2 regions of the Nocardioides sp. NPDC058538 genome follow, and region 1 is predicted to be linked to the other one. Evidence: riboswitches for the same ligand, from Rfam matches in the RefSeq annotation. Region 1 holds a riboswitch; the other holds the start of a gene.
What was found. A riboswitch is a leader RNA that binds a small molecule or an ion and turns the genes downstream of it on or off. The one in region 1 is predicted to bind S-adenosylmethionine.
Positions count from the first base shown of each region.

Region 2: it holds a riboswitch for S-adenosylmethionine, as region 1 does, so the genes downstream of both, thrC (threonine synthase) here and ACFWQC_RS19675 (aminotransferase class V-fold PLP-dependent enzyme) in region 1, are expected to answer to the same signal.

Region 1 covers NZ_JBHXNY010000023.1:45,184-60,135, forward strand. Annotated here, with positions in the region: gene ACFWQC_RS19640 (hypothetical protein) at 1-894, shown strand, start outside; gene ACFWQC_RS19645 (protein kinase) at 903-2,330, shown strand; gene ACFWQC_RS19650 (MFS transporter) at 2,382-3,572, shown strand; gene ACFWQC_RS19655 (Fur family transcriptional regulator) at 3,636-4,061, shown strand; gene katG (catalase/peroxidase HPI) at 4,158-6,311, shown strand; gene ACFWQC_RS19665 (hypothetical protein) at 6,425-6,781, opposite strand; gene ACFWQC_RS19670 (transglycosylase domain-containing protein) at 6,756-8,909, shown strand; SAM riboswitch class IV at 8,984-9,097, shown strand; gene ACFWQC_RS19675 (aminotransferase class V-fold PLP-dependent enzyme) at 9,141-10,460, shown strand; gene ACFWQC_RS19680 (biotin/lipoate A/B protein ligase family protein) at 10,622-11,677, shown strand; gene ACFWQC_RS19685 (alpha/beta fold hydrolase) at 11,683-12,507, opposite strand; gene ACFWQC_RS19690 (alpha/beta hydrolase) at 12,686-13,516, shown strand; gene ACFWQC_RS19695 (MBL fold metallo-hydrolase) at 13,527-14,330, shown strand; gene ACFWQC_RS19700 (LuxR C-terminal-related transcriptional regulator) at 14,335-14,952, opposite strand, start outside.
Region 2 covers NZ_JBHXNY010000011.1:154,137-162,715, reverse strand. Annotated here, with positions in the region: gene ACFWQC_RS13100 (Gfo/Idh/MocA family protein) at 1-616, opposite strand, end outside; gene ACFWQC_RS13095 (trehalose-6-phosphate synthase) at 644-2,086, opposite strand; gene ACFWQC_RS13090 (DUF3263 domain-containing protein) at 2,244-2,540, shown strand; gene ACFWQC_RS13085 (LytR C-terminal domain-containing protein) at 2,541-3,059, shown strand; gene otsB (trehalose-phosphatase) at 3,152-4,003, shown strand; gene lon (endopeptidase La) at 4,089-6,413, shown strand; gene ACFWQC_RS13070 (hypothetical protein) at 6,482-6,661, shown strand; SAM riboswitch class I at 6,880-7,020, shown strand; gene thrC (threonine synthase) at 7,032-8,303, shown strand; gene ACFWQC_RS13060 (SGNH/GDSL hydrolase family protein) at 8,352-8,579, shown strand, end outside.

The DNA.
Region 1 (14,952 bases):
CGGGCCGCCGCGCTGACCCTGCTGGAGGCGCCGCACCCCACGATCGGGGCGGCGGTCGCCGGCTGGCTGCGCCCCGGGGTGGAGCTGACCAAGGGCCTGCCGATCGTGCTCGACCCGCTCCCGGACCAGGCCGGGCTCGACGCGTGGGCCGATGAGCACACCCGCGGGCTGATCAAGGAGTTCCCGCTCGAGATCGACGCCCAGACGCTGCTCGTGCTCGCCTCTGCGCTGGTGGTCACTCCGCGCTGGAGCGAGCAGCTGGAGCAGGGCGAGGGCGGGCTGCTGCTGCTCGAGAGCGGCTTCCAGGCCGTCGTGGAGACCGAGGCCGCCGGCCCGGTCGCGGTCGCCAGCCCGTCGAGCGAGGACGGCATCTCGGTCTACTCCGTGATCGCCGAGGAGGGCGTGTCCGCCGACGACGTGTGGCGGGCCACCGACGAGGTCGTCCGGAGGATCGACGCCGGCGAGGTCCATGACCGCACGTTCGATGCCGGCCAGGAGGACGGGCACGCCTGGACGGTCCGGGAGGTCACCGCCTTCGGCAGCGCTCCGTCCGACCGCTGGCGCAGCCACCTGCCGGAGTGGAACGCGGAGGACCGTCACGACCTCTCGTCCGCGCCGGGGGTCGCCGAGATCGCCCGCGGAGTGATGGCCGCGGTCGAGGAGGAGACGGAGGCCGTCTGTGTGCAGAAGGCGGTCGCGTCCTACGACCGTGAGGGCTTCAGGGCGGCCGCGGTGACCGGGATGATGGTCCGCGCCGCCGCAGCGGCGCCGCGCGAGACGACGGTGCGCCAGATCGACCTGAGGTTCGACCGGCCGCACGCGGTGGTGGCGGTCGCACGCGGAGGAGCCTGGGAGGGCATCCCGCTCTTCGGCTCCTGGGTGACCCCGGCATAATTTCCGTCATGGACGAGCTTCCCCCGATCGCCGGCCGGTACCGGCTTCTCACCCTGCTCGGAGCCGGTGGCATGGGCGAGGTCTGGCGGGCGCGTGACACCGTCCTCGACCGCGACGTCGCAGTGAAGCTGCTGCGGGATGTGGATGACCCCACGATGGCCGAGCGGTTCCGCCGTGAGTCGCTCTCGACCGCCCGGGTCGTCCACGACGACGTGGTCAAGATCTTCGACGCGGGCAGCGACGACAACGACGTCTTCCTGGTGATGGAGCTGCTGCCTGGTCCGACCCTGGCCGAGCCGCTGCAGCAGCGCGGCGCGATGCCGGTCGACATGGCCGTCGAATACACCCGCCAGGTCGCCGGCGCGCTCAGCGCCGCCCACCGGGCCGGCGTGGTGCACCGCGACATCAAGCCCGCCAACCTCATGTTCGACGGGGACGGCCGGCTGACCGTGCTCGACTTCGGCATCGCGTACGCCATGACGGGGGTCGACGCCGGGCTGACCCAGACGGGCCACGTGATCGGCAGCCCGTCCTACCTCTCGCCCGAGCAGGCCTCCGGCGACCCGGTCGGGCCGCCCGCCGACGTCTACTCGCTCGGCTGCGTGCTCTTCGAGATGCTCACCGGCAAGGTGCCCTACTCCGCGCCGCACCCGGTCAAGATCCTGCACATGCACCTCAGCGAGCCGGTGCCGCGCATCACCGACTTCCGGGCGGTGCCCGCGCCGCTGGCTCGGCTGGTCACCCGGATGCTCGACAAGAACCCCGCCGCCCGGCCCTCGATGGACCAGGTCGGTCACGAGCTCGGCTATGTCCTCAGTGGTGCAGACCCCGATGCCACCGACCGGCTCTCCGCCGGGCAGGCGCCACGGCCGACCCAGGCGATGGCGCCGCGCCCGTTCGACGAGCCGATGGCGCTGGCCAACTCCCGCACCGGCGTCCTGCCCAGTCCTGGCAACCCGCCTCCGGTCCGCGGGCCGCGCCCGGGGTCGCTGCGGAAGTTCCCGACCGGTCGTCTCCTCGGCGCCGTTGCGATCGTGGTCGCGTGCGTCTTCGCCGCCTCCTGGCTGGCCGCCTACGAGCCCGCGCCCGCCGAGGCCCAGCCGTCCCAGAGCTCCGACAACTCCGACAACACGGACACCAACACCGACAACTCTGACAACTCCGCTGATGAGCCCGTGGACAAGTCGGACAACAAGACTCTCAACCGCCTCGACAAGCTCGACCGCTGGCGCGAGAACCTGGAGGGCTGGAGCGTCATCGACGAGGGTCAGTCCCAGGAGTGGGAGGACCAGATCCAGCAGATCCGTGACCTCGTCGAGAAGGGCGAGAGCGCCAAGCGCGAGATGGAGCAGCTCCGCGAGGAGTTCGACAACCTGAGCAAGCGGGACGGCAAGGACGGCGAGAAGATCCTCGACGGGCTGCTCAAGGGCAACTGACCTGAGGAAACGGGTGCGCGACCCGGGGGCGAGGGTGCAGACTTCGCGTCCATGACCCGACTCCAGCTGGCCCGGATGGCGGTCTTCATCGCCTTCGCGGTCCAGGGACTCACCTTCGCCTCCCTGATCACCAGGCTCGAGTCGATCGCGACGAAGCTCGACCTCGGCGCCGGCGACGTCTTCGTCGTGCTCGGCGTCACCACCGCGGTCGGGGCGGTGGGCAGCGTCGTCGCGGGTCACCTCGCCACCAGGGTCGGCAGCGCTGCGACCCTCTCGCTGATGCTCTGCGGGGCCTCGCTGGCCGCGGTCGCGCCTGCCTTCGCGCCGACGATGGTGACCCTGCTGGTCCTCATCGGCGTCTACGGCTTCTTCCTCGGCGGCGTCGACGCCTCCATGAACATGCAGGGCACCGCCACCCAGGACGCGTACGGACGCCCGCTGATGAACGGGTTCCACGCGATGTGGAGCGCGGCGGCCGTCCTCGGCGCCGTCTATGCGACGGCGACGATCGCCCTCGGCGTACCTCTGGGTCTGGACATGATCCCGATCGCCGTCATCGGCCTGGCCGCCAACCTCGCCACGTTCCGGCTCCTGCTGCCGCCGGAGGCGGTCGACGCGGCAGAGAAGCGGATCAGCGGTACGCAGCACCCGAAGCCTCCGCTGCCGTGGCTGCCCCTCCTCCTGGTCGCGGTGCCGACGTTCGCGATGTGGTTCATCGACTCGGCGGCCTCCGCCTGGGGCGGGATCTATGTCGTCGATGGACTGGGCGCCGCAGCGGCGGTCGCGCCGGCGATCTATGCCGCCTACCAGCTGGTGCTCCTGGCCGTACGTCTCCCCGGCGACCGCCTCGTCGCCCGCTTCGGTCCCGAGCGGGTGATCCGCACCGGCGGCATCGTCGGCGTCGGCGCGCTGGTGCTGATCGTCGTCGCCCCGCACTGGAGCGTGGCGGCCGTCGGCTTCGCCGTCCTCGGCGGCAGCCTGGCGATGGTCCCGCCGCAGTCCTTCGTCGCCGCCGCCCACATCTCCCCGGACAACGCCGAGGACGCGATCGCTCGGGTCAACCTGGCCAACTACGCCGGCTACCTCGCCGCCGCCTCCCTGATCGCCGCGGTCGCCGAGGTCTTCGGCGAGCGCTCTATGTTCCTCATCCCGCTGGCGATCTCCGTGCTGATCCCGCTGATGGCCGGCCGCTTCGCGACCCGCCCGGCTCCCGAGTCTCCGGAGACCGTGAAACTGGGTTGATCCGCGCCAGAAATTTCCCCGTGGTTTCTTGACTCATTCAAGATTTGGCGTAGTGTCTGGGGTGTGGGGAACCCGGACTACGAACAGCTGCTGAGAGGTGCCTCCCTGCGCGTCACTCGCCCGCGAGTGGCCGTTCTGGGGGCCGTCACCGAGAACGCGCACGCCGACACCGAGACGATTCTCGGAGCGGTGCGCGAGCGGCTTCCCGACGTCTCCCATCAAGCCGTCTACGACTCCCTCGCCGCTCTCTCGGCGGCCGGGATCGTACGCCGCATCCAGCCGTCCGGCTCGGTGGCTCGTTACGAGACCCGGGTCGGGGACAACCACCACCACGTGGTCTGCCGCTCCTGCGGGGCGATCGCCGACGTCGACTGCGCCGTCGGCCATGCGCCCTGCCTGACGGCATCTGATGACAACGGTTTCACGGTCGACGAGGCCGAGGTCATCTACTGGGGCACCTGCGCGGACTGCAGCCTGTCCCAGGGGTAGAGCCCGAGCCGGCTGAGCTCGTCATCGGCCGGTGCAACACATGTGAATCACAGCGTCTGGCAGCAGCCAGTCCGATCAGAAACGGATAGGAATCTCATGTCTGAAGAGGCCGTGAGCAAGTGCCCGGTGATGAACGCAGGCCGCGTTCACCCCACCGTCGGCAGTGCCAACCAGGAGTGGTGGCCGAACAAGCTCAACCTGAAGATTCTCGCCAAGGACGCCCCTGTGAGCGACCCGATGGGCGAGGACTTCGACTACGCGAAGGCTTTCGAGTCCCTGGACCTGCCTGCCGTCAAGGCGGACATCGCCGCGGTCATGACCGACTCCAAGGAGTGGTGGCCGGCTGACTTCGGTAGCTACGCCGGGCTCTTCGTCCGGATGGCGTGGCACGCCTCCGGCACCTACCGCAGCCACGACGGTCGCGGCGGCGCCGGCCGTGGCCAGCAGCGCTTCGCGCCGCTCAACTCCTGGCCGGACAACGTCTCCCTCGACAAGGCCCGTCGTCTCCTGTGGCCGGTCAAGAAGAAGTACGGCAAGAACCTCTCCTGGGCCGACCTGATGGTCCTGGCGGGCAACGTGGCCATGGAGGAGGGCGGCTTCAAGACCTTCGGCTTCTCGGGCGGTCGCGCGGACGTCTGGGAGTCCGACGATGACATCTACTGGGGTCCGGAGAAGGTCTGGCTCGACGACCAGCGCTACACCGGCGACCGCGACCTGCAGGCGCCGCTGGCCGCTGTCCAGATGGGTCTGATCTACGTCAACCCGGAGGGCCCCAACGGCGAGCCCGACCCGATGAAGTCCGCGGTGGACATCAAGGAGACCTTCCGCCGTATGGGGATGAACTCCGAGGAGACCGTCGCCCTCATCGCCGGTGGCCACACCTTCGGCAAGACCCACGGTGCTCACCCCGACGATCTGGTCGGCCCCGACCCGGAGGCCGCGCCGCTGGAGAACCAGGGCATCGGCTGGAAGAACGGCCACGGCACCGGTGTCGGCGCGGACGCACTCACCTCGGGCCTCGAGGTCACCTGGACCTACCACCCGACCCGCTGGGACAACGAGTTCTTCCACATCCTCTACGCCTACGAGTGGGAGCTGTTCGAGTCGCCGGCCGGCGCCAAGCAGTGGCGTCCGAAGAACGGCGCGGGCTCCGACATGGTTCCCGAGGCGCACGGTGAGGGCAAGCGCGAGCCGCGCATGCTCACCTCCGACCTGGCGCTGCGCGTGGACCCGGAGTTCGACGAGATCTCCCGCCGGTTCAGGGACGACCAGGAGGCCTTCTCCGACGCGTACGCCCGTGCCTGGTTCAAGCTGACCCACCGCGACATGGGTCCGAAGAGCCGCTACGTCGGCTCCGAGGTCCCGGCCGAGGACCTGCTCTGGCAGGACCCGCTCCCCGCCGAGGGTGGTGCGACCGACGAGGCCGCGATCTCCGCCGCCAAGACCGCGATCGCCGCGTCCGGTCTGAGCGTGCAGCAGCTGGTCTCCACCGCGTGGAAGGCGGCGGCCACGCACCGTACGTCCGACCACCGCGGTGGTGCCAACGGCGGTCGCATCCGTCTCGAGCCGCAGGTCTCGTGGAAGGTCAACCAGCCCGAGGAGCTCAAGCCGGTCATCGCGAAGTTCGAGGAGATCGCGGCCGCGACCGGTGTCTCCTTCGCCGACGTGCTCGTCCTCGCCGGTGGCGTGGGCGTCGAGCTGGCCGCCAAGGCCGCGGGCCAGGACGTGACCGTCCCGTTCTCCGCCGGCCGCGTCGACGCGACCCAGGAGCAGACGGACGTCGAGAACTTCGCCTGGCTCGAGCCGGTCGCCGACGGCTTCCGCAACTACGACTCCGGGTTCCTCAACCTCCCGACCGAGTTCCTGTTCCTCGACCGGGCGAGCCTCCTCGGCCTCTCGGCCCCCGAGGCCACGGTTCTGGTCGGCGGTCTGCGTGTGCTCGGCAACAACTGGGACGGCTCCGACCTCGGTGTCTTCACCAAGACCCCGGGCGTGCTGACGAACGACTTCTTCGTCAACCTGCTCGACTACGACCAGCAGTGGACCCCGTCCGCTGACGAGGCGACCTACACCAGCTCCAACGGCTGGACCGGTTCCCGCGTCGACCTGGTCTTCGGTGCCAACTCCGAGCTCCGCGCCCTGGCGGAGGTCTACGGTGCCGACGACGCCAAGGAGAAGTTCGTCAACGACTTCGTCAAGGCGTGGGTCAAGGTCATGGAGAACGACCGCTTCGACCTCAAGCCCCGCTGATCATAGGGATCTGAGGCCGTACGCCGCGGCGTACGACTGACACGGAGGCCGGCCCCTTGCGGGGTCGGCCTCCGTTGTCATACCCACCCGGGTAGGATCAACGGCCGCCGCAGTCAGTTGCCTAGGTCAGGTGGAGCAATGGAACACCGGAGCGCCGAGCCTCCGAAGGGTCCGACCGGTCCGCCGCCGTCGTGGAGACCACCTCCTCCGCCCGCTCCACGGATCGCGGCCGAGCCGCCCCGGACCACGCCCAGCAGGCCTGGCGCGCGTCGCGCGGCGCCCAAGCCGTCCTCCGCCAGCGTCTGGCTCGCGAAGGCCGAACCCGCCAAGAGCTGGGCGGCCGAGAAGTGGGCGGCGGCCAGAAGCTCGACGTCCACGGGTTCGACATCGGGGTCCTCGAAGACCTCGCCGAGCTGGCGACGCTGGGGGAAGGTCACGGCGAAGGTGGCGCTGGTCGGGTTCCTGGCCATCGCCCTGATCGGGTCGGTGACGGCGATCGTGGCCTACAACCGGATCAAGGTGCCCGACCCCAACGCCGCGTTCGAGGTCGAGACCTCCTTCGTCTACTACGGCAACGGCAAGACCGAGCTCGGCCGCTACCAGGACGGCGACCAGAACCGGATCAAGCTCGACGCCGACGACATCCCGGAGACCGTCAAGCACGCCGTGGTGGCCGCCGAGGACCGTACGTTCTACGAGAACAGCGGCGTCGACGTGAAGGGCATCGTGCGGGCCGCGTTCTCCAACACCACCGAGGGCACCTCGGGTGGTGCCTCCACGATCACCCAGCAGTACGTCAAGAACTACTACCTCAGCGCCGAGCGCTCCTACTCGCGCAAGCTGAAGGAAGCGGTCATCGCCCTGAAGCTGACCAGGCAGAAGAGCAAGGACCAGATCCTCACCGACTACCTCAACACGATCTACTTCAACCGCGGCGCCTACGGCATCGAGGCGGCCGCGAAGGCCTACTTCGCCAAGTCCACCAAGGACCTGTCGCTGCAGGAGACGGCGGCGCTCGCGGCCATCCTCAACAACCCGGCCGGCTTCGACCCCGCCAGCAGCACCTTCCGTGGCGAGGAGAAGCTGCTCGGCCGCTACCAGTACGTCCTCTCCGGCATGGTCGACCTCGGCTACCTGAAGCAGGCCGACGCCGACAAGGTGAAGGACGCGCTGCCGAAGTTCCCCGCGAAGACGGTGCCGAGCCGGCTCGGCGGCCAGCGCGGCCATGCGCTCACCATGATCAAGGCCGAGCTGCTCGCCCTGAAGGGCGCCGACGGCAAGCCGCTGTTCACCGAGGAGAAGATCGACAGTGGTGGCCTCCGGATCACCGCGACGCTCTCGCCCAAGGTCATGAAGGCGTCGGCGACCGCGGCCAAGACCGTGAAGCCGAAGAACCGCAAGGCGTACGTCAAGGGCGACCCCGAGCAGAAGAACGCCCTGCACGTGGCGACCGCCTCGGTCGACGTCGAGTCCGGAGCCCTGCTCGGCTTCTACGGTGGCCAGGACTATCTCGACAGCCAGCACAACTGGGCCGCGACCGGTGGTCACGCCGGGTCGACGATGAAGGCCTTCGCCACCGCGGCGGCGATCGCGAAGGGATACTCGCTGAACTCGACGTGGGCGGGTGACTCGCCGTTCACGACCTACACCGGCGCACCCGTCGTCAACGAGGGTGAGCAGGCGGGGATCGCCGACGGGATGGACTATGGCCAGCACATCACGATGCTCAAGGCGATGGAGCAGTCGGTGAACACGGCCTTCATCGACATGACCGAGTCGATGGGTGGCCCGGAGGAGGGCCGCAAGGCGATCTACGACACCGCGGTCGCCGCGGGCGTCGCCCCGGCGAAGGCGAACCCGAAGTTCCCGGGGATCCCCAGCACCACCACCGACTTCGATCACAAGGCCGACGACCGGATCGCCCTCGGCCGCGCCAACGTCAGCCCGATCAACATGGCCAACGCCTACGCCACGATCGCCAACGGCGGCTACCGCCACGACGTACACGTGGTGAAGAAGGTCCGCGACCGTGCGGGCAACGTCCTCTACAGCTGGAACGGCCGGAAGCACGCCCGGCACGCGATCTCCGAGGACATCGCCGCCGACGTGACGTACGCGATGCAGGGCGTGGTGCAGAGCGGCTCGGGCCAGAAGGCCCAGAGCATCGGCCGGCCGGTGGCCGGCAAGACCGGCACCGGCACCTGCACCAAGGCGCAGTACGTCTGCTCGTCGTGGTTCGTCGGGTTCACCCCGCAGATCGCCACCGCCGTGCGCTACTCGCGCGGCAACGGCGAGGGGAAGCTCGACGGCGGCTGGATGCCGTCCTACTTCGGCGCCGACTATCCCACCGAGACCTGGGCGGCCATCATGGCCGAGGCCATGGAGGGCAAGGAGAACGAGAACTTCCCCGAACCCGTCTATGTCGACGGTCAGGATCCCGAGACCGGACACGAGGAGGAGCTGATCGCTCCGCCCGCTCCGCCGGAGGAGGAGGACGACGGCGAGGAGTGCGACCCGGTCTCGGAGTTCTTCGGCACCTGCGAGAGTGACGGCGAGGACGGCCGGGGTGGCGGCAACCCCTGGGAAGGCCGTCCGTGATGTGAGATCCGTGCCCACGGATCGAGACGACGAGTTGGAGGGCGTACGCGGTCTCCGGCACCATCTTCGGCGAAGGTCACGACTGCCAGCGCGAAGCCCCGGCTTGCTGGCGGGCAACCCTCCCACGCGGTGGGGTGCTCCGGGTGACGACCAGGCCCTCGCCGAGGTGGCGTGGGCAAGCGCGTGCTTCGCCGGGCAGCCCTGGGGAGCCATGACCCGAAGGGTGCCCCCATGTCCCTGCTTCCGCTCGTCGGCTCGAACACGCAGGTCCCGCTGCTGGACGGAACGACCACGACGTACGCCCACCTCGATGTCGCCGCGTCGGCACCGGCGCTGCAGAGCGTGGCCGACCGGGTGGCCGAGGTCCTGCCCTGGTACGCCTCGGTGCATCGTGGCGCCGGCTACCTGTCCCAGGTCTCGACCGCCCTCTACGAGGAGTCGCGCGCGACGATCGGCGCCTATGTCGGCGCTCGTAAGGACGACGTCACTGTCATCACTCGCAACACCACCGACTCGGTGAACCTGCTGGCCGGCTGCGTACCCGGCCGGGTGCTCGTCCTCGACATCGAGCACCACGCCAACCTGCTCCCGTGGCGCCGCGTCGAGGCCGGTGTGACCGTGGTCGCCGGCCGGGACACCCTCGCCGGCACCATCGACGCCCTCGCCGGCGAGCTGGCCCGCGACAGCTTCGCCCTGGTCGCGATCACCGGCGCCTCCAACGTCACCGGCGAGGCATTGCCGGTCGGCGAGATCGTCACCCTGGCCCATGCCCACGGCGCCCGGGTCCTCGTCGACGGCGCCCAGCTGCTCGCCCACCGCCACTTCTCGCTGGCCGCGACCGGCGCCGACTACGTCGTCCTCTCGGGCCACAAGCTCTACGCCCCCTACGGTGCCGGCGCCCTGGTCGGGCGCCGCGACTGGCTCGACGTCGGCACCCCCTACCTCGCCGGGGGAGGGGCCGTCGATGATGTTGAGGTGGGGGAGACGACGTGGCAGCCCGCCCCCGCGCGCCACGAGGGCGGCTCGCCCAACGTCATCGGCGCCGCGGCACTGGCCGCTGCCTGTACGACTCTCGGCGGCCTCGAGCCCGCCGAGCTGGACCGCCACGAGGCGTCACTGAGGGGGCGCCTCGTGGCCGGCCTGTCCGCGCTGGAGGGTGTGGATGTTCTGCGCCTGTGGCCCGACTCCGAGGAGCCGGTCGGGGTCGTCACGTTCACGGTCGACGGCATCGAGCCCGGCCGGGTCGCGGTCTACCTCTCCGCCGAGCACGGCCTGGGCGTACGCGACGGCCGGTTCTGCGCCCAGCCGCTGCTCAAGCGCCTCGGACTCACCGGCGGCGCGGTCCGCGCGAGCATCGGGATCGGCACCTCGGTCGCGGACGTGGACCGGCTGGTGGCCGGCGTACGTGCTCTTCTGGCGGGTGACGTCCGGGGCGATTACGTCCTCGTCGACGGGGCCTGGACGCTCGCCGAGGACCCGCGCCCGCTCGTCGGACCGGCCGGTCTGACCCGCCTGGCCGACACCGCCGGCTCGTGCGGAGCGGCCGTCTGACCAACCCCTGCCGAGGCGTCAGCTACGTCGGCCGAGGCGTCAGCTACGTCGGCCGAGTGGGCATTGCGGTGACGCCTCGGCCGACGGGAGCGACGCCTCGGCCAACGCGGGTGACGCCTCGACCAAGGGATGAATCGGGGCGCTCACGGCGTTGAGAGATCGTGAGCGAAAGAGTGCATGGCGAGCGGAAGGTACGCGGCGGCAAGCTGGTCGTCGTCGACGCGAGAGTCTCCGCTGACACGATCATCGACGTCGTCCTCTCGGGCGACTTCTTCCTGGAACCCGACGAGGCGCTGGGCTGGCTGACCGAGGCGCTGGAGGGGCAGCCCGTCGACGTCTCCCTCGACCAGCTGACGGCGGTGCTCGACACCGCCGCCCGTGACGCCGAGCTGGTCGGTTTCGGCACCCGTGACGTCGCTCTGACGGTGCTCCGAGCGCTTGGCCGGGCCACGACCTGGGACGACCTCGACCTCGAGATCGTCGAGACCGGGCCGCTGTCGCCGCGGATGCAGATGGCGCTGGACGAGGTCATCGTCCGCCAGGTCGCCGAAGGACGTCGCGCCCCCAACCTGAGGTTCTGGGACTGGGCCAGCAGCGCGGTCGTGATCGGCAGCTACCAGTCGATCTCCAACGAGGTCGACGAGGCCGCCGCCGAGCGTCATGGCATCGAGGTCGTACGCCGCATCTCCGGCGGCGGTGCGATGTTCATCGAGCCGGGCAACACGATCACCTACAGCCTCGCCGTTCCCGACACGCTCGTGGCCGGCATGTCCTTCCAGGAGTCGTACGCCTTCCTCGACGAGTGGGTGCTGCGCGGCCTGCGCAGCGTCGGCATCGAGGCCGCCTACGCCGGTCTGAACGACATCGCCTCGCCGGTCGGCAAGATCGCCGGCGCCGCGCAGAAGCGGATCCCCGGCGGCGTCCTGCACCACGTCACGATGGCCTACGACATCGACGCCGACAAGATGCTCGAGGTGCTCCGGATCGGCCGGGAGAAGATGTCCGACAGGGGCACCCGGAGCGCCGCCAAGCGCGTCGACCCGATCCGTTCCCAGACCGGGCTGAGCCGCCAGAAGGTCATCGACGCGCTCCTGGCGGAGTTCGAGCAGAGCTTCGGGGCGGCGTACGTCGGCCTCGACCGGGCCACGATCGACGAGGCCGCGGCGCTGGTCGAGAGCAAGCATGGGACCCCGGCCTGGCGGGCCAGGGTGCCGTAGACCGGTCATCGGTCGATGAAGGCCAGCAGGTCGGCGTGCAGCCGGTCGCGATCGGTGTCCGGGAGGGCATGGCTGGAACCCTCGTAGACCTTCAGCTCCGCGCCGTCGATCAGCTCGGCCGAGCGGCGGCCACCGACCTCGATCGGCACGATCTGGTCGTCGTCGCCGTGCACGACCAGCGTCGGCACGTCGATCTTGGCCAGGTCTGGCCGGAAGTCGGTGGCGGAGAAGGCCGCGATGCACTCGTAGGCGCCACGGTGCCCGGAGGCCATGCCCTGGAGCCAGAAGGCGTCGCGAGATCCCTGCGGGACGTCGCCGTTGCGGTTGTGCCCGAAGAACGGCCCGTCGGCCAGGTCGCGGTAGAGCTGGGCCCGGTTGGCCAGCTCCCCGGCGCGGATCTCGTCGAAGACCTCGATGGGTAGCCCCTCGGGGTTGTCCTCGGTCCGCAGCATGAGCGGCGGCACCGCCGAGACCAGGGCGAGGCCGGCGACGCGGCCGGTGCCGTGCCGCCCGACGTACCGAACGATCTCACCACCGCCGGTCGAGTGCCCGACGAGGGTGAGGTCCTGCAGGTCGAGCGCGTCGATCAGACACGCGAGGTCGTCGGCGTAGGTGTCCATCTCGTTGCCCGACCAGGTCTGGCTGGAGCGGCCGTGGCCCCGGCGGTCATGGGCGACGGCTCGGTGACCGTGCTCCGCGAGGAAGAGAGCGGTGGCCTCCCAGGCGTCGGAGTTGAGCGGCCAGCCGTGGCTGAGCAGCACGGGGCTCCCGCTGTCGCCCCAGTCCTTGTAGAAGATCTGGGCGCCGTCGTCGGCGGTGATGTAAGGCATCGGCTTCCTCCCACGGTCGGTTGGGTCCTGTCCCGACGAGCCTCGCCCAGCCACCCGGCTCTGTGGACCACGTGGACCGCGTAGTCCCGCGGGACTACGTGTCGTACGTGGTCCGGCGCATCGCGACTCGATGGACGATCGGAGCGTCCCAGCCCCAGCACCCGAGAGGGAACCTGACATGAGCACTCCGGACACCATCGTCCTGATCCACGGCTTCTGGGTCACACCCCGGTCGTGGGAGAACTGGAAGGCGCGGTACGAGGCCAACGGCTTCACCGTGCACACCCCCGCCTATCCCGGCTTCGAGGTCGAGGTGGAGGCCCTCCGCGCCGACCCGACCCCGATCGCGGACCTCACCTTGGAAGCGATCGTCTCCCACCTGGAGGCATTCCTCGACACGCTCGACACGGCCCCGATCATCATGGGCCACTCCGCCGGCGGGGCGTTCACGCAGGTCGTGATGGAACACGGCTACGGAGCCGCGGGCGTCGTCCTCAACTCCGCTCCGACCGAGGGCGTCCGGGCCACGCCGTGGAGCCAGCTGCGCTCCGTCTTCCCGGTGCTCAAGAACCCGGCGAACCATCACCGCGCCGTAGGGTTCGACGCCGAGCAGTGGATGTACGCCTTCACGAACACCTACACCGAGGAGGAGTCGTTGGCGTTCTACGAGCGCTACCACATCCCGGCTTCGGGTCGCGTCCTGTTCGACTCCGTGCTGGCGAACTTCCAGCCCGGTCACCAGGGCGCCTGGGTCGATTTCAAGAACGCCGACCGCGCGCCGCTGCTGTTCCTGTCCGGGTCCGAGGACCACATCATGCCGCCGTCGGTGCAGGCCTCGAACGTCAAGCGCTACAAAGGCGAAGGCACGGTCACCGAGCACGAGACGTACGAGGGCCGGCCGCATCTGATGGTGGCGGGCCCGGGGTGGGAGGAGATCGCCGACCACGCGCTCGAGTGGGCGCTCTCCCACGCGGTACAGCGGGGGTCCGCCGAGCCCACCGTGTCCTGAAGGCAACCCGATGGACCTCAGCCTCACCCATGTGGGCGGGCCGACGACCCTCCTCGAGGTGGCCGGGTGGCGGATCCTGACCGACCCGACCTTCGACGCCCCCGGCCGGACGTACCGGTTCGGCTGGGGGACGTCCTCGCGGAAGACCGCAGGTCCTGCGGTCCCCGCCGCCGAGATCGGCCCCATCGACGCCGTCCTCCTCACCCACGACCATCACGCCGACAACCTCGACGACGCCGGCCGGGCGCTGCTGCCGGACGTCGGGGTGGTGGCCACCACCGCCTCGGGCGCGCTCAGGCTCACCAGGTCGGGGCTGGGCCGGTCGGTCCGGGGCCTGCGGCCGTGGCAGACCACGGTGCTGCAGGCGCCGGGGCGTCCGGCGGTCACGGTCACCGCTACCCCTGCACGTCATGGAATCCGAGGCAGCAGGCCGATCGTCGGTGATGTCATCGGCTTCTCCCTGACGTGGGAGGGGCAACAGCACGGCGCCGTCTGGGTCTCGGGGGACACGGTGCTCTACGGCGGTCTCGGCGAGGTCGCGACCCGGGTCGACGTCGGGACCGCGGTCCTGCACCTCGGACGTGTCGGGTTCCCGGTGACGGGGCCGCTCGCGTACACGATGGGCGGTCGGGAAGCGGTCGAGCTGTGCGGGCTGCTCGAACCGGTCACGGTGGTGCCGGTGCACTACGAGGGCTGGTCGCACTTTCGTCAGGGGCGGGACCGGATCCTCGCCGACCTGGCCGATGCTCCGCCTGGGATCGCGGACCGCTTCCGCTGGCCGACGCCGGGCGTACCGCTGCGTCTGCCGGTGTAGGCGTTCAGGCGTTCAGGCGGTCGGCCAGCTGCCGGCGAGAGGAGATGCCGAGCTTCTGGAAGACCTTGCGCAGGTGGTAGTCGACGGTGTTCGGGCTGATGAACAGATTGGCGGCGATCTCGGCGTTGGTACGTCCGGACGCGGCCAGGCGCGCGATCGTGTGCTCCTGGGTGGTGAGCTCCAGCGGCGGGGCGGCGTCCGTGTTCTCGACGTCGTCGGCCCGGGCGCCGAGAACCTCGAGCTCGGCCAGGACGCGCGGGACGAAGATCTCGGCGCCGCTGTGGCGCAGGTGGCGCAGCGCGAGCCGGAGCTGCTCGGCCGCCTCACGGCGCCGCCGGACGCGACGGAGCCACTCGCCGTAGAGCAGGTACGACCGGCCGAGCTCGGTCTCTGCCAGCGTCTTGTGCAGGGCCGCGACGGAGGCGAGGTAGTGGGCCTCCGCCTCGTCGTCCGGGCTCACCAGGGCGAGTGCGCGCTGGGCGGCCCCCTCGCACCAGGGCATGCCGTTGACCGCCGCCCGTCTCGCCAGGTCCTGAGCGACCCGCTGCGCAACGTCTGGGTGGCCGGAGCGTACGGCTGACTCGACGAAGTCGGCGTACCAGATCGGGGTGACCTGAAGGAA
Region 2 (8,579 bases), on a different contig from region 1:
GGGCGGTCAGCGCGCGGGCCTCGCCGAAGAGCAGGTGGGCGAAGGTGAGCGGGTAGATGCCCATGTCGAGCAGCGCGCTGGCCCCGAGCGCGGGGTCGAGGAGACGCTGGTGCTGCTCGGGGTCGGCGACGAAGCCGAGCTCGGCGTGTACGTGACGGGGGACCCCGAAGCGGCCCGACTTCACGTCCGTGACGAGGCGCCGGATGATCGGGTTGGTCGCCATCCACATGGCTTCCATGAGGAAGAGCTTCTTGGAGGTGGCCAGGTCGACCATCTTCTGGGAGTCGGCGGCGTTGAGCGTCAGCGCCTTCTCGCACAGCACGTGCTTGCCGGCTTCGAGCATGAGGGTGGCGTGCTCGAGGTGGTGTGAGTGGGGGGTGGCGACGTAGACGACGTCGACGTCCTCGTCGGCGGCCAGCTCCTCATAGGAGCCGTGTGCGCGGACCGGGCCGTTGGCGGCGTACTCCTTCGCGAACGTCTCCGCGGACTCCTTGCTCCGGGAGCCGACGGCCGTGAGCCGGCCGTCGGGGACGAGCATCAGATCGGTGGCGAGGGAGTGGGCGATCCGGCCGGTGCCGAGAATTCCCCACCTGATCGGGTCAGAGTTGGTGGTCACGCCTCGACTCTAGCCACTTGGGCGGCCCTAGTGGGCGTTGGGCGGAAGCACGCTCTTGGTGTGGCTGCCCTGCACCGCGGCGAGCTCCTCGAGGAAGGAGTCTGCCCAGTAACGTACGTCCTTGGAGGCGACCTGCTTGCGCATCGCCCGCATCCGTCGGGTCAGCTCCTTCGGCTCGGCCTTGTACGCCTCGAGCAGCGCCGCCTTCATCCCGTTGATGTCGTAGGGGTTGACGAGCCAGGCCTGGCGCAGCTCCTCGGCCGCGCCGGCGAACTCGGAGAGGACGAGGGCGCCGTCGTTGTCGTAGCGGCAGGCGACGTACTCCTTCGCGACCAGGTTCATGCCGTCGCGGTAAGGGGTGACGACCATGATGTCGGCGGCGCGGTAGAGCGCGGCCATCTCGGCGCGGGGGAGCGAGGTGTGGAGGTAGGAGATCGCGGGACGGCCGATGCGGCCGAGGTCGCCGTTGAGGCGGCCGACGAGGCGGTCGATGTCGTCGCGCAGCTTGCGGTACTGCTCGACACGCTCCCGCGACGGCACCGCCACCTGGACGAAGATCGCGTCCTCGACGTCGAGCTCGGTGTCGCGGAGCATCTCGCCGTAGGCGCGCAGCCTGGCGTAGATGCCCTTGGTGTAGTCGAGCCGGTCGACGCCGAGCAGAATCTTCTTCGGGTCGCCGAGCTGCTGGCGGATCTCCTTGGCGCGCTGATTGACGCCCTCGTCGTGGGCCATCTCGTCGAAGCCGAGGAAGTCGATCGAGATCGGGAAGGCGGCCGCGTGCACGGTGCGCCCGTCGGGGAGATAGACCAGGTCACGGTGGGTCTTGTGGCCGACGCGCTGGCGCACCAGGCGGACGAAGTTCTGGGCCGCCTGGGGCAGCTGGAAGCCGACCAGGTCGGCGCCGAGGAGGCCCTCGAGGAGCTGGCGGCGCCAGGGGACCTGCTGGAAGAGCTCGGCCGGTGGGAACGGGATGTGCAGGTAGAAGCCGATGCGCAGGTCGGGGCGGAGCTCGCGCAGCATCTGCGGGACCAGCTGGAGCTGGTAGTCCTGCACCCAGACGGTCGCACCCTTCGCGGCGACCTCTGCGCACTTCTCGGCGAACCTCTGGTTGACGCGCTGGTAGCCGTCCCACCACTCGCGGTGGAACTCCGGCTTGGCCACGACGTCGTGGTAGAGCGGCCACAGGGTGCCGTTGGAGAAGCCCTCGTAGTGCTCCTCGATGTCCTGCGCGGTCATCGTCATCGGCAGCAGGTGGAGCCCGTCGTCCTCGAACGGTTCGAGGTCCTCGTCGATGCCCCCGGGCCAGCCGATCCAGACACCGTCGTTGGCCCGCAGGACCGGCTCGAGGGCGCTGACCAGGCCTCCTGGGGAGCGTCGCCACGCCTTCGTTCCGTCCGGCATCTCCACACGATCCACGGGGAGCCGATTGGCCACGATTACCAGGTCAGCCTGCACATCTCCGACTGTAATGGACCCGGGCCAGGTTCGGCGCGGAGTCGTTCCACCCGTGACTTACGGCCCCCCGGTCGGAATACCTGTCGAGTAACACGCCGGGAGGGTGAACCACAGCGGTGTAGTTCGGCGCGTTAGGGTGTGGTCAGATGCAGACGACACCGGGGGACGAGGAATGAGCGCTGTCAACGTGCAGGTCACAGGCCCAGGCGAGGACCCCGCGAGCCTCAGCGAACGCGACAAGCAGATCCTCGACTTCGAGCGTCAGTGGTGGAAGTACGCCGGGGCCAAGGAAGCGGCCGTGCGCGAGGCGTTCAACATGTCCGCGACCCGTTACTACCAGGTGCTCAACGCCCTCATCGACAAGCCGGAGGCTCTCGAGGCCGACCCTCTGCTGGTACGCCGCCTGCGGCGGCTCCGCGCGGCCCGGCAGCGTCAGCGCTCGGCGAGACGGCTCGGTTTCGAGGTCTGAATGACCGGCTGCGTACGTCCTTCGAAGGGTGAGCGTGGCGTCGCGCTCCCCACACCCGTCATCGCGCTGAGCGTGGTGGCCGTCATCGCCGCGGTGATCATCTTCTGGATCACCGGTGGCGATGGCGACGAGGGCAAGGAGATCGCCCAGGCCGGCGGCAGCCCATCGGCCTCGCCGTCGGCCTCACCGAAGGCGGCCAAGGCCGAGGAGAAGAAGCCGCCGAAGGCCGAGCCTTCGCCCGTCGACCGAGCCAAGGTCAGCGTCGAGGTCTACAACCAGTCGAACATCGCCGGTTTGGCCGGCGACGTCGCAGCGAAGGCGACCACGGTCGGTTGGAACGTCGTCGGCGAGGACAACTGGATGGGTTCCGTCCCGGAGAGCACCGTCTACTACCCGCCCGAGATGAAGCGCGAGGGCCAGCAGCTCGCCGATGACCTCGATATCAAACGCACCCATCTGCTGGTCGAGGGCTCGATGAAGGGCGACCGGCTGACGGTGGTTCTGACCGGGGCTCTCTGAGGCTTTCCGGCCGTTCTCGACGATGTGTGATCTGACACACGGCGGCGCCCGCCCGGTCGGCCCCGAGGTCGTTGGCGTGTCACAGTTGAGGCATGGCCGAACCCCAGCCTGATGGCACCGCAGGAGAGCAGAAGTACGCCGCGATCGCGGCTGCTGCCGCCGAGACCCTCGTCGGTCTCGACTTCGACGGCACGCTCTCCCCGATCGTCGAAGACCCCGCTGCGGCTCGGATCCATCCGGACGCGGCCTCGGTCCTGATCGCGCTCGCATCCCGGGTGAAGGCGCTGGCCATCGTCACCGGCCGTCCGGCCGGACAGGTCGTCGAGCTCGGCGGCCTGGCCGCGATCGCCGATGCGCTCGCGGAGGAGGGCAAGGAGCTGTACGTCTTCGGGCAGTACGGCAACGAGCGCTGGAGCGGTGCCGACCGGGTCGTCGTCGGACCGCCGCCGCCCGAGGGACTGGCCGCCTTCGAGGCGGCGCTGCCGGCGGTGCTCGCCGCCCACGGGGCACAGGACGCCTACATCGAGGAGAAGGGTCTCGCCGTCGGTGTCCACACCCGCCGGTTCCCCGACCCCGACGGCGTCGCCGCACGTCTGCTCCCGCCGCTGACATCGCTGGCGGCCGAGCATGGACTGGTGATCGAGCCCGGCAAGCAGGTCATCGAGGTGCGTGCCCCCGGCATGCACAAGGGTCACGCGATCGACACGCTGATCTCGGAGGTCTCGCCCGGCGCGATCCTGTTCGGCGGCGACGACCTGGGTGACATCGAGGCGTTCGAGGCCGTGAGGGCCTGGGGAAAGACCACCGGGTCGGCGACGCTGCTCGTCTACTCCCACGCCGGCCCCGACCGGGGTCTGCTCGCGGAGCTCGCCGATCTCGAGGTGCAGGGGCCGGACGGTGTGCTGGAGCTGCTGCGGCGGCTGACTGACGACGCCGTCCGCTGACAGCGAACACGATAACCGGAGGGAACATCCGGTTGCTCCCGGAAGTTGAGCCAGTATCACTCAACTCTTCTAGGAGGGTCCGCAAATGGACAAGCTTCCTGTGCTGTTCGTCTCGGATGCCGTGGTCCTGCCGGGGATGGTCGTACCGATCGAGCTCGACGAGGCCGCTCAGGCCGCGATCGATGCCGCCCGGGCCGGCTCGGAGAGCCGGCTGCTGGTCGCGCCGCGGCTGGGGGACCGGTATGCGACGTACGGCGCTGTCGCCACGATCGAGCGCGTCGGCCGGTTCCGGGGCGGTGAGCCTGCGGCGGTGCTGAGGGCCGTCGGCCGCGCGAAGATCGGCTCCGGCGTGACCGGACCCGGCGCAGCGCTGTGGGTCGAGGTCGAGACCGCCACCGAGACGACCACGGAGCACGCGAAGGAGCTGGCCGAGGAGTACAAGCGGCTGGTCGTCGCGGTGCTCCAGCGTCGCGAGGCCTGGCCGGTCATCGACCAGGTCAACCGGCTCACCGAGCCGTCGGAGATCGCCGACACCGCCGGCTACGCGCCTTATCTCGACGACGACGCCAAGCGCGAGCTGCTGGAGACGCCGGATGTCACCGAGCGCCTCGAGAAGGTGATCGCCTGGGCGAAGGACTACATCGCGGAGTCCGAGGTCAGCGACAAGATCGCCGAGGACGTACGCGAGGGCATGGAGAAGACGCAGCGGGAGTTCCTGCTGCGCCAGCAGCTCGCCGCGATCCGCCAGGAGCTCGGCGAGGGCGAGCCCGAGGGGTCCGATGACTACCGGGCCCGCGTCGAGGCCGCCGACCTCCCCGAGGCCGTACGCGAGGCCGCGCTGCGCGAGGTCGACAAGCTCGAGCGTGGTTCCGAGCAGAACCCCGAGACCGCCTGGATCCGCACCTGGCTGGACACGGTGCTGGAGCTGCCGTGGTCGGTCCGGACCGAGGACTCGACCGACGTGGTCGCGGCTCGTGAGGTGCTCGACGCCGACCACCACGGCCTCGACGAGGTCAAGGACCGGATCGTGGAGTACCTGGCGGTGCGGACCCGACGTGCCGAACGGGGCCTGCAGGTCATCGGCGGCCGTGGATCCGGTGCCGTGGTGCTGCTCGCCGGCCCGCCAGGGGTCGGCAAGACCTCGCTGGGTGAGTCGGTCGCGCGCTCGCTCGGACGCAAGTTCGTCCGGGTCGCGCTGGGCGGTGTCCGCGACGAGGCCGAGATCCGTGGTCACCGGCGCACCTATGTCGGCGCGCTGCCGGGCCGGATCGTGCGGGCCGTCAAGGAGGCCGGCTCGATGAACCCGGTCGTGCTCCTGGACGAGGTCGACAAGGTCGGCTCCGACTATCGGGGTGACCCTGCCGCCGCGCTGCTCGAGGTGCTCGACCCGGCGCAGAACCACACCTTCCGCGACCACTACCTCGAGCTCGACCTGGACCTCTCCGACGTCCTGTTCATCGCCACGGCCAACGTGGTCGAGCAGATCCCGTCGGCGCTGCTGGACCGGATGGAGCTGGTCACGATCGACGGCTACACCGAGGACGACAAGGTCGCCATCGCCCGTGACTTCCTGCTGCCCCGGCAGCTCGAGCGCGCCGCGGTGACCTCGGAGGAGGCCACGGTGACCGACGACGCCCTGCGTGAGCTGGCTGCCAACTACACCCGTGAGGCGGGCGTACGCCAGCTCGAGCGGCTCATCGCCAAGGCGCTGCGCAAGGTGGCGACGCGGCTGGCGACCGGTGCGGAGCACGTCGAGATCGGCCTGGACAACCTCAAGGACCTGGTTGGTCGGCCGCGGTTCACGCCGGAGTCGGCGGAGCGTACCTCTGTCCCGGGGGTCGCCACCGGACTGGCCGTCACCGGGCTCGGTGGGGACGTGCTCTTCATCGAGGCGTCCTCGGCCGAGGGGCAGGCAGGGCTGAACATCACCGGCCAGCTCGGCGAGGTGATGAAGGAGTCCGCGCAGATCGCGCTCTCCTTCGTCCGCTCGCACGCTGCCGAGCTGGGCGTCGACCCGGCCGTGCTCGACCGCTCGCTCCACGTCCACGTGCCTGCGGGTGCGGTTCCGAAGGACGGCCCGAGCGCCGGCATCACGATGGTCACCGCGCTCACCTCTCTCGCGACCGGTCGCCCGGTGCGCAGCGAGGTCGGGATGACCGGTGAGGTCTCGCTCTCCGGGCGGGTGCTGCCCATCGGCGGCCTCAAGCAGAAGCTGCTCGCCGCCCAGCGAGCCGGCCTGACCGAGGTCTTCGTGCCCCAGCGCAACGAGCCCGACCTGGACGAGGTCCCCGACGAGGTGAAGCAGGCCCTGAAGATCAACCTGGTGAGCGATGTCAGGGATGTCGTACGTGGCGCCCTCGCGGCTGCCGAGGAAGGGGCCACCACACAGAGCACGGTTGCCGCTGCCTGACCGGATCGTTCCGGATGCTGCCCGCTTGATGCCTCGTGCGTCGAGCGGGCAGCTCGCATCATGGACGCATGAGCGAGCGCAAGCGAGTGACCATGAGCAATCGAGCCCTTCTCGTCATCGACATCCAGGAGTCCTTCCGGCAGCGGGAGTCCTGGACCCAGACCCTGCGCCGAGCCGGGGGAGGTGCTCTCCGCACAGGGGCTGCCTCTGACGGCCACCGCGGACTGGCCCGATCTCGACCCCGGTGACCTGCTCGTCGTGCCGGGCTGGCGGGCGGCGTACGACCTCGTCGCCGGCCCCCGGCTCACCCGCGGAGCGCCGAGCGGCTGCGTGCCCATCATGCCTGGGGGCGAGGTGGCCAGCGGCTCCGCGCTCGCTAGACCCCGATGTCCAGATGGTGGACGACTGGTCCGCGGAATGGAACCCGGGTGTGTTTGGCAGCGGATACCTGCCGTACGATCGCTACTGCTCATCGAGAGGGACTGAGGGAACGGCCCAGTGAAGTCCCGGCAACCGACCACGAGCCTCCTCCCGACCATCGGGTAGGGCGTGGGAGCAGGTGCTAATTCCGGCCCGGCGCGAGAGACGTGATCGGGGAAGATGAGGAGGAGGTTTCTCATGAGCGCTGCGACCACGGAGACGAAGGGCCTGCGCGAGGGTGCGTTCGGCAACGCCTCGGCGCTGTCGTGCCGGGAGTGTGGGCACCAGATCGAGCTCGGACCGCATTACGCCTGTCCGGAGTGTTTCGGGCCACTGGAGGTGGCCTATGACTTCCCGGCCGTGACCCGCGAGGAGATCGAAGCCGGACCCCGCAACATCTGGCGTTACAAGGCGCTGCTGCCGGTGCCCGACGACATCGAGCAGAGCCCGAACACCGAGCCCGGCTTCACCCGGCTCCTGGACGCGAAGAACCTCGCGCGTGAGCTCGGCATCGAGAAGATCTGGGTGAAGGACGACTCGACCAACCCGACCAACTCCTTCAAGGATCGCGTGGTCGCCTGTGCCCTGAGCGCCGCTCGCGAGCTCGACGCCAAGGTCTTCGCCTGCCCGAGCACCGGCAACCTGGCCAACGCTGTCGCGGCGGCAGGAGCGCGAGCCGGCATCCCGACGGCGGTCTTCATCCCGAGCAACCTCGAGCAGCCCAAGCAGGTCAACTCCGCCGTCTTCACCGACAACCTGATCGCCGTCGACGGCAACTACGACGACGTCAACAAGCTGGCCCAGGAGATCGCCGCGGAGGAGGAGGGCTGGGCGTTCGTGAACGTCAACGTACGTCCCTTCTACGCCGAGGGCTCCAAGACGCTCGGCTACGAGATCGCCGAGCAGCTCGGCTGGCGTCTGCCCGACCAGATCGTCATCCCGGTGGCCTCCGGATCCCAGCTGACCAAGGTCGACAAGGCCTTCAAGGAGCTGATCAAGCTCGGCCTGGTCGAGGAGAAGCCCTACCGGATCTTCGGGGCCCAGGCCACCGGCTGCAACCCGGTCGCGACCGCGTTCAAGGCCGGCGTCGACGCCATCCGCCCGGTCAAGCCCGACACGATCGCCAAGTCGCTGGCCATCGGCAACCCGGCCGACGGCATCTACGTCCTCGACGCCACCCGCTCCTCCGGTGGTGCTGTCGAAGAGGTCACCGACGACGAGATCCGCGCCGCGATCGTGCTCCTGGCCCGCACCGAGGGCATCTTCACCGAGACCGCCGGAGGCACCACGCTCGCGGTCACCAAGAAGCTCGTCGAGACCGGCGCCCTCGACCCGAGCCTGGAGACGGTGATCATCAACACCGGCCACGGTCTCAAGACGCTCGACGCGGTCAGCGGCATCGTCGGCCCTCGCGCCACCATCGCCCCCAACTACGACGCATTCGAGGAAGCCGGGCTCTCCCAGGCGTAAGGGCCGAAGGAACCTCGCGTTCACCCACGTGCGCTACAGATAAGGAATGTGAGCAGCGCGAAGACGAGTGAAGAGGCCAGATGGCTCGGCATGGTCGCCGCGACCGCCGGGGTCGCCGGCGCAGTCGGTGTGGTGGGGGCGGCGGCTGGTGCCGGGTTCGTGACGTTGCTGAAGAGACAGGCGGCGCACGCGCGTGACGTGATCGGCAAGCCCCTGGGCGAGGAGGCGATCGACGCCGACAAGGTCTACAAGAAGACCTACGGAGGTACGCCGGTC